DNA from 2 places in the Streptomyces sp. NPDC048436 genome. Region 1 is predicted to be linked to the other one. Evidence: riboswitches for the same ligand, from Rfam matches in the RefSeq annotation. Region 1 holds a riboswitch; the other holds the start of a gene.
The links. A riboswitch is a leader RNA that binds a small molecule or an ion and turns the genes downstream of it on or off. The one in region 1 is predicted to bind glycine.
Positions count from the first base shown of each region.

Region 2: it holds a riboswitch for glycine, as region 1 does, so the genes downstream of both, gcvP (aminomethyl-transferring glycine dehydrogenase) here and gcvT (glycine cleavage system aminomethyltransferase GcvT) in region 1, are expected to answer to the same signal.

Region 1 is NZ_JBICXP010000004.1:513,660-517,445, forward strand. Features, by position in the region: gene glyA (serine hydroxymethyltransferase) at 1-219, opposite strand, end outside; gene gcvH (glycine cleavage system protein GcvH) at 231-608, opposite strand; gene gcvT (glycine cleavage system aminomethyltransferase GcvT) at 667-1,791, opposite strand; glycine riboswitch at 1,948-2,053, opposite strand; gene ACGFX9_RS17185 (AAA family ATPase) at 2,207-2,881, shown strand; gene ACGFX9_RS17190 (enhanced serine sensitivity protein SseB) at 2,942-3,745, shown strand.
Region 2 is NZ_JBICXP010000010.1:253,732-257,517, reverse strand. Features, by position in the region: gene ACGFX9_RS30340 (DNA polymerase IV) at 1-1,405, shown strand, start outside; gene ACGFX9_RS30335 (PRC-barrel domain-containing protein) at 1,472-1,852, opposite strand; glycine riboswitch at 2,008-2,105, shown strand; gene gcvP (aminomethyl-transferring glycine dehydrogenase) at 2,304-3,786, shown strand, end outside.

The sequences.
Region 1 (3,786 bases):
GACGTCGACGTGCTCACAGCCACCGTAGTAGCGGCGGCCCGGGTAGCCCTCGGCGTACTTGTTGGTGAGGACCGTGCCCTGGGCCTCCATGACGGCGACCGGAGCGAAGTTCTCCGACGCGATCATTTCCAGGGTGGACTGCTGGCGGTGGAGCTCGGCGTCGACGGCGGCGGCGACATCCGGGTCCAGCTCGTGGAGAGGGGTGTTGAGAAGCGACATCGGGGAGATCCTTAGCTGCCGGAGAACTCGGTGTACTCGTCCGCGGAGAGCAGGTCTTTCGGCTCCTCCGTGGTCCGGACCTTGAAGAGCCAACCGCCCTCGAACGGCGCGGAGTTCACCAGCGACGGGTCGTCCACGACGTCCTGGTTGGCCTCGACGACCTCACCGGTCACCGGCGAGTACAGGTCGCTGACCGACTTGGTCGACTCCAGCTCGCCGCAGGTCTCGCCCGCGGTCACCGTGTCGCCGACCTCCGGGAGCTGCACGAAGACGACGTCACCGAGCGCGTTGGCCGCGTGCTCCGTGATGCCGACCGTCGAGACGCCCTCCTGGGCGTCCGACAGCCACTCGTGCTCCTTGCTGTAACGCAGCTGCTGGGGGTTGCTCATGACCTGAATTCTCCTGTACGCGGGGGAGTGCTGATGGACGAGGCGGTTGTGCGGGGTGTCACTTCTGGCGCTTGTAGAACGGCAGCGCCACGACCTCGTACGGCTCGTGCGTGCCGCGGATGTCGACGCCGACCCCCTCGGTACCGGGAGCCGCGTGCGCCGCGTCGACGTACGCCATGGCGATCGGCTTGCCCAGCGTCGGCGAGGGGGCGCCGGAGGTGACCTCGCCGATGACCTCGCCGTCGGCGACCACCGGGAAGCCCGCACGCGGGATGCGCCGGCCCTCGGCGATCAGGCCCACCAGCTTGCGCGGGGGAGCGGTCTCGGCGCGCTCGGCGGCGGCCGCGAGCGCCGCGCGCCCCACGAAGTCATCGGACCGCGAGGTCTTCTCGAACTTCACGACCCGCCCGAGGCCCGCGTCGAAGGGCGTGAGACCGGCGGTCAGCTCGTGCCCGTACAGCGGCATGCCCGCTTCCAGACGGAGCGTGTCGCGGCAGGAGAGCCCGGCCGGGACCAGACCGACGGGCTCGCCCGCCTCCATCAGCGCGTTCCAGAGCTTCTCGGCGTCACCGGGGGCGACGAAGAGCTCGAAGCCGTCCTCGCCGGTGTAGCCGGTGCGGGCGATCAGCGCGGGCACGCCCGCGACCGTGCCGGGCAGGCCCGCGTAGTACTTCAGGCCGTCCAGGTCGGCGTCCGTGAGTGACTTCAGGATGCCGGGGGACTCGGGGCCCTGGACGGCGAGCAGGGCGTACGCGTCGCGGTCGTCGCGGACCTCGGCGTCGAACGCCCCGGAGCGGCCGGTCAGCTCGTCCAGGACCGTCTGGGCATTGGAGGCGTTGGCGACCACCATGTACTCGGTCTCACCGAGGCGGTAGACGATCAGGTCGTCCAGGATCCCGCCGTCCGCGTCACAGATCATCGTGTAGCGGGCGCGGCCGACACCGACGGAGCCGATGTTGCCGACGAGCGAGAAGTTCAGGAAGTCCACGGCCTCGGGTCCTGTGACCGTGATCTCGCCCATGTGGGAGAGGTCGAAGAGACCGGCCTTGGTGCGTACGGCGATGTGCTCGTCGCGCTCGCTGCCGTAGCGCAGCGGCATGTCCCAGCCCGCGAAGTCGGTCATGGTCGCGCCGAGCGCCCGATGCACGGCATCAAGGGCTGTCAGACGGGGGGCGGTACTCATATGTGGAACTCCCAGGGCATGACGGGCGAGGTCGATCCTCCCCATCTGTCATCGGAACCTGAGAGGTTCACCACGACCTGTCCGTACGTCTCGTACAGGAGGCCATGACTTGCACCTTGGGTGGAGCCGCCGGGGCGGCCCGCTTTTCAGATGTGCCTCGCCCGCGCGGTACGGGGCCTGAGAGATTCAAGGGAGGGACTTGCTCCTTCGGCGCCCCGGAACGTCGTACGACGGTCACCGGGAACTCTCCCGCGCGGATTCAAACGGCCTGTATGGAGTTTGCGCGCACATCATTGCACGCGGCTGCGTCACAGGGCAGTGCCAGTCGAGTAATGCCCTTGTGCCGCATTACCTTCTCTTTACACTTGCCGGAGAAGCTGCGGGAAGCAGGTACGTGACCGCTATGGGGAGGCCGATCACGGTGCGCAGGACCAGTGTCTACGCGACCAACACAGGGGTGGCCCTGCCCAAACAGGCCGCCGCCCCCGCCAGGGAGAGCTGCGGCCCCCTGCCCACGGCCATAGTCCGGGACCTCAGGCAGCGGACCGGCCACAGCCCGCACCGGCTGACGTTCGGCGAGGGCGATCTGGTCGTTGTCTCCGGGCTGCCCGGCAGCGGCAAGTCCACGCTGATGCGCAGAGCCGTGACGGGCCCGCGCATCGACTCCCAGGACACCCGCGACCGCTGGGCCCTGCGCATGCCGCGCCTCCTGCCGTACGCGGTCTACCGCCCCCTCGTCCGTCTCGCGCACTACGCGGGCCTGCGCCGCGCCCTGCGCTCCGGTGAGAGCGTCGTCGTGCACGACTGCGGCACCCAGGCCTGGGTGCGCCGCTGGCTGGCCCGCGAGGCCGTGCGGCGCGGCACGACCCTGCATCTGCTCCTTCTCGACGTGCCGCCGGACACCGCCATGGAGGGCCAGGTGGAGCGCGGGCGCGGTGTGTCGCGCTACGCCTTCGCGCGTCACCGCAGGACGGTCGGCCGCCTCGTCGGCGCCGCCGAGCGGGGCGATCTGCCGCGCGGCTGCGGCTCGGCGGTGCTGCTCGACCGGACGGCGGCGGGCGTGCTGCGGGGGATCGGCTTCGAGAACTGACTTGCCCGCCGCGCTAGGGTCGTGCCGCAGGCAGAGCGGGACAGAGCAGGGGTAGGACAGATGGACTTTCCGGCGCAGGCGCACGCCCATCCCTACGGAGGATGGCCGGGCAACGAACTCGAAGAGGTGCTCGCGGCATCCCTGGGCACACCCGGTGCGCCTCAGGCGTCCGCGGGGGCCCGCATCGTCGAGGTGCTCGGCCGCAGCCACCTCTGGATCCCGCTGCCGAACGGCGGCACCCCGGACAGCGGCACCCTCGACCTGCCCACGCTGGAGATCGACGGCCAGGCGTACGTCCCCGTCTTCAGCTCCGAGCAGCAGTTCCAGCAGGCCACCGGCGGCCGCATGGACCGCACGGTGGCACCCGCCGTGGAGTTCGCGCGCGGCCTGCCCCCGCAGCTCGGCATCGCGGTCAATCCGGACGGCACGGTCGGCGTACCGCTGCCGCCGCCCGCCGTCGCCGAGCTCTGCCGGGCCGGACGCACCCCGCTCGACGGTCCCGCGAGCGGCGGCCGGGTCCGCCTCTACGAACCGGACTGGCAGCACGACCCGGTGGACTTCCTGTCCGCCGCGGCCCGTGAGTTCGAGGCCACGGGGGTCGTCCTGAGCGCCCGCCGCTGCCTGGCGAGCGTCGAGAACGACGAGCCGACCCTGTTCATCGGCGTCGAACTGACCTCCTGGGAGGGCAACGCGCGCGAGCTGCCGATGGAGGCCGTGGGCCGTGCGCTCGGCCACGCCCCGGTGGCCTGGCCGGTGAACCTGGTGCTGCTCGATGTCGCCCAGGACCCGGTCGGCGACTGGATGCGCGAGCGGGTCCGGCCCTTCTTCGGACAGAGCCCGGGCCGCGAGCACGGCCATGTGTAAGGACATGCGCGGGTACGTGTGTGAGGGTGCCGTACGTCAAG
Region 2 (3,786 bases), on a different contig from region 1:
GTCTGCAGAGCAGGCCGCGAAGCCGAGTCTGCGCGGAAAAGCCGTGGTGGTGGGCGGTCTCGGGCCGCGGGGTGTGGTGGCGACGGCTTCGTACGAAGCGCGGAAGTTCGGTGTGCACTCGGCGATGCCCATGGGGCAGGCGCGGCGCCTGGCACCCAATGCCGCGTATCTGGTGCCGCGTTTCGGGCTCTACCGAGAGGTCAGCGAGCAGGTGATGACGCTGCTTCGGCGGTTGTCGCCGCTGGTGGAACCGCTCAGCCTGGATGAGGCCTTCGTCGACCTGGAGGCGGGCGGCGTGGCCGACGACAGGGCGTCGGCGCTGGCGGTGGGGGAGCGGCTCCGCGCGGACATCAAGGCGGTGACGGGGCTTACGGGGTCGGTCGGGCTCGCCGCGTCCAAGATGCTGGCGAAGATCGCTTCGGAGGAGGCCAAGCCCGATGGGCTGCGGCTGATAGAGCCGGGGACCGAGCGGGACCTGCTCGCGCCGATGTCGGTGCGGACGCTGCCCGGTGTCGGGCCGGCCACCGGGGACCATCTGCGGCGGGGCGGGATTCTGACCGTGGGGGAGATCGCGGGGGCGGGCGAGGACGAGCTCGTACGGCTCCTGGGGAAGTCGCACGGGAGTGCGCTTTACGCGATGGCGCTGGCGCGGGACGAGCGGCCCGTGGTGGCCGAGCGGGACACCAAGTCGGTCAGCGTCGAGGACACATACGACGTGGACATCCATGACCGGGTGCGGGTCAGGGGCGAGGTGGCGCGGCTTGCCGACCGGTGTGTGGAGCGGTTGCGGGCGGCGGGGCACTCGGGGCGGACCATTGTCCTGAAGGTGCGGCGGTTTGACTTCTCGACGCTGACACGGTCCGAGACGCTGCGTGGGCCCACGGACGACCCCGGAGTGGTGCGGGAGGCCGCCGCGCGGCTCCTGGAGTCCGTGGACACCACGGGAGGCGTGCGGCTCCTCGGGGTGGGTGTCACGGGGCTCGCCGACTACACGCAGGAGGATCTCTTCGCCCAGGCGCAGGCTGAGGCCGAGGCCGTGGAGGCTCAGGAGGCGCGGGAGGCGGAAGACCAGGGGGAGGAGCGGGGCGGGGAGGCGCCGGGGGAGAGCGTGGGCGGGGCCGTGGAGGTGCCGGTCACGCCGGTTGTGCCTGCCGTGCCGGTCGTGCCCGCGGAGCGGCGGTGGGCCGCCGGGCACGATGTGCGGCATGCCGAGTACGGGCACGGGTGGGTGCAGGGCAGTGGCCTGGGGCGCGTGACGGTGCGCTTCGAGACGCCGGTGTCGGCGCCGGGGCGGGTGCGGACCTTCCGGACGGATGACCCGGCGCTCGAGCCCGCGGAGCCGTTGCCCTTGGTGGCGCCCTCTGAGGAGGGCCTGGAGGCCCCGGAGGCCTTGGAGGCGCAGTGAGGACTGTGGCCGTCGGGTTCCGGCCTCTGCGGGGTCAGTGGGGCGGCTGGGGCGGCCGGTGCGGGATCAGGGGTCTTCCTGGCCCGCTATGTGGCCGAAGTCCTTGTCCGGCGGGGGCGTGGCCGGGGGAGGTGTGGTGTCCAGGCCGTAGTGGTGGTAGAGCTGCAGTTCCTGTTCGGGGGAGAGGTGGCGGCCCACGCCGAAGTCGGGGGCGTCCTTGATCAGGGAGCGCTCGAAGGGGATGCGCAGGGTGCCTTCGCTGGTGAGTTCGCTGGGTTCCAGGGGGACGAACGCGTCCCGGCTGAACAGGCCCGTGCGTATGGCCGCCCACTCAGGAGCGCCGGTCGCGTCGTCGAGATAGACCTCGTCGATCGTGCCGATCCTGGCCCCGTTCCGGTCGAAAGCCTTGCGGCCGATCAGGTTGCGCGGATCGATGTCGGTCTGCACGGTCCCTCCAACTGGTCGAGGCTTGTCGAAGTGGTGCGTAACTCGGTGCGTAACTCATCCTTGTTCGTTCGTAATCACTACGAAAGAGCACTTCGGGGCAGGCGGCCACTCGAGGGATCGGCCTTGTCCTCGCTGGTAGGCTGGCGCATGGCTGCTGACCCCGTGCGGGAGAGCTCTCCGGTGGTGATACCGGAGGCGCCGAAGGAGCAACTCCTCCCCGGAATCTCTCAGGCCCCTGTACCGCACGGACGAGGTCACTCTGGAAAGCAGGGCGGGCGACGGGCCGGCACGGCCGAAACCTTCCCTCACCGACGGTGAAAGCCGGGACGGCGCCTCTCGCGGGGCCTGGCCCCGGTGAAGCTCTCAGGTTGAGATGACAGAGGGGGAGGCCGTCCGGGTACCCGCGCCGTGGTGCCCCTCGCAGGTCGCGTCAGACCAGGAGGCCTCCGCAATGACCGCCACCAATCGCATCCCGCTCTCCCAGCTTGAACAGGGCATCCCCTTCGAGCAGCGGCACATCGGTCCCGATGGGGAAGCACGGGCCAAGATGCTCGCGCAGGTCGGTTACGGCTCGCTCGACGAGCTGACCGCCGCCGCAGTACCGGATGTGATCAAGAACGCCGAGGCGCTGAACCTGCCCGGAGCGCGTACCGAAGCCGAGGTGCTGGCCGAGCTGCGCTCCCTCGCGGACCGTAACCAGGTTCTCGATTCCATGATCGGGCTCGGTTACTACGGGACCTTCACTCCGCCGGTGATCCTGCGGAACGTCATGGAGAACCCCGCTTGGTACACCGCCTACACCCCGTACCAGCCCGAGATCTCCCAGGGTCGTCTCGAGGCGCTGCTCAACTTCCAGACCGTCGTCGCCGAGCTGACCGGACTGCCCACCTCCGGTGCCTCGCTGCTCGACGAGGGGACCGCCGCCGCCGAGGCCATGGCGCTCTCGCGGCGCATGGGCAAGGTCAAGAACGGCGTCTTCCTCGTCGACGCCGACGCCCTGCCGCAGACCATCGCCGTCATCCAGACCCGTGCCGAGCCGACCGGTGTCGAGGTCGTCGTCGCCGATCTGAGCGAGGGCATCCCGGCGGACATCGCCGAGCGCGGTGTCGTCGGCGTACTGATCCAGTACCCCGGTGCCTCCGGTGCCGTACGCGACATCAAGCCGCTCATCGAGCAGGCGCACGAGATCGGTGCCGTCGTCTCCGTCGCCGCCGACCTGCTCGCGCTGACGCTGCTCACCTCGCCCGGTGAGCTCGGCGCCGACATCGCCGTCGGAACGACGCAGCGCTTCGGTGTGCCGATGGGCTTCGGCGGTCCGCACGCCGGATACATGGCGGTACGTGAGAAGTTCGCGCGCAGCCTGCCCGGACGGCTTGTCGGCGTCTCCGTCGACGCCGAGGGGAACAAGGCCTACCGGCTCGCGCTGCAGACCCGTGAGCAGCACATCCGCCGCGAGAAGGCGACCAGCAACATCTGTACGGCCCAGGTGCTGCTCGCCGTCATGGCCGGGATGTACGCGGTCTACCACGGGCCCGAGGGCCTCAAGTCCATCGCGCGGCGTACCCACCGCTACGCGACGCTGCTGGCCGCGGGGCTCACCGCCGGCGGGGTCGAGGTCGTACACGGCGCGTACTTCGACACTCTGACCGTGCGGGTGCCCGGCCGGGCCGAGGAGCTCGTCTCCGCCGCCCGCGAGGGTGGCGTCAACATCCACCAGATCGACGCGGACCAGGTCTCCCTCGCCTGCGACGAGACCACCACGCGCAAGCAACTGACCGCGCTCTGGAGCGCGTTCGGGGTCGCGGCCGACATCGAGAGTCTCGACGCGGAGACCGCGGACAGCCTCCCGGAGGGCCTGCTGCGCGGCGACGAGTACCTGACGCACCCCGTCTTCCACCAGTACCGCTCCGAGACCGCGATGCTGCGCTACCTGC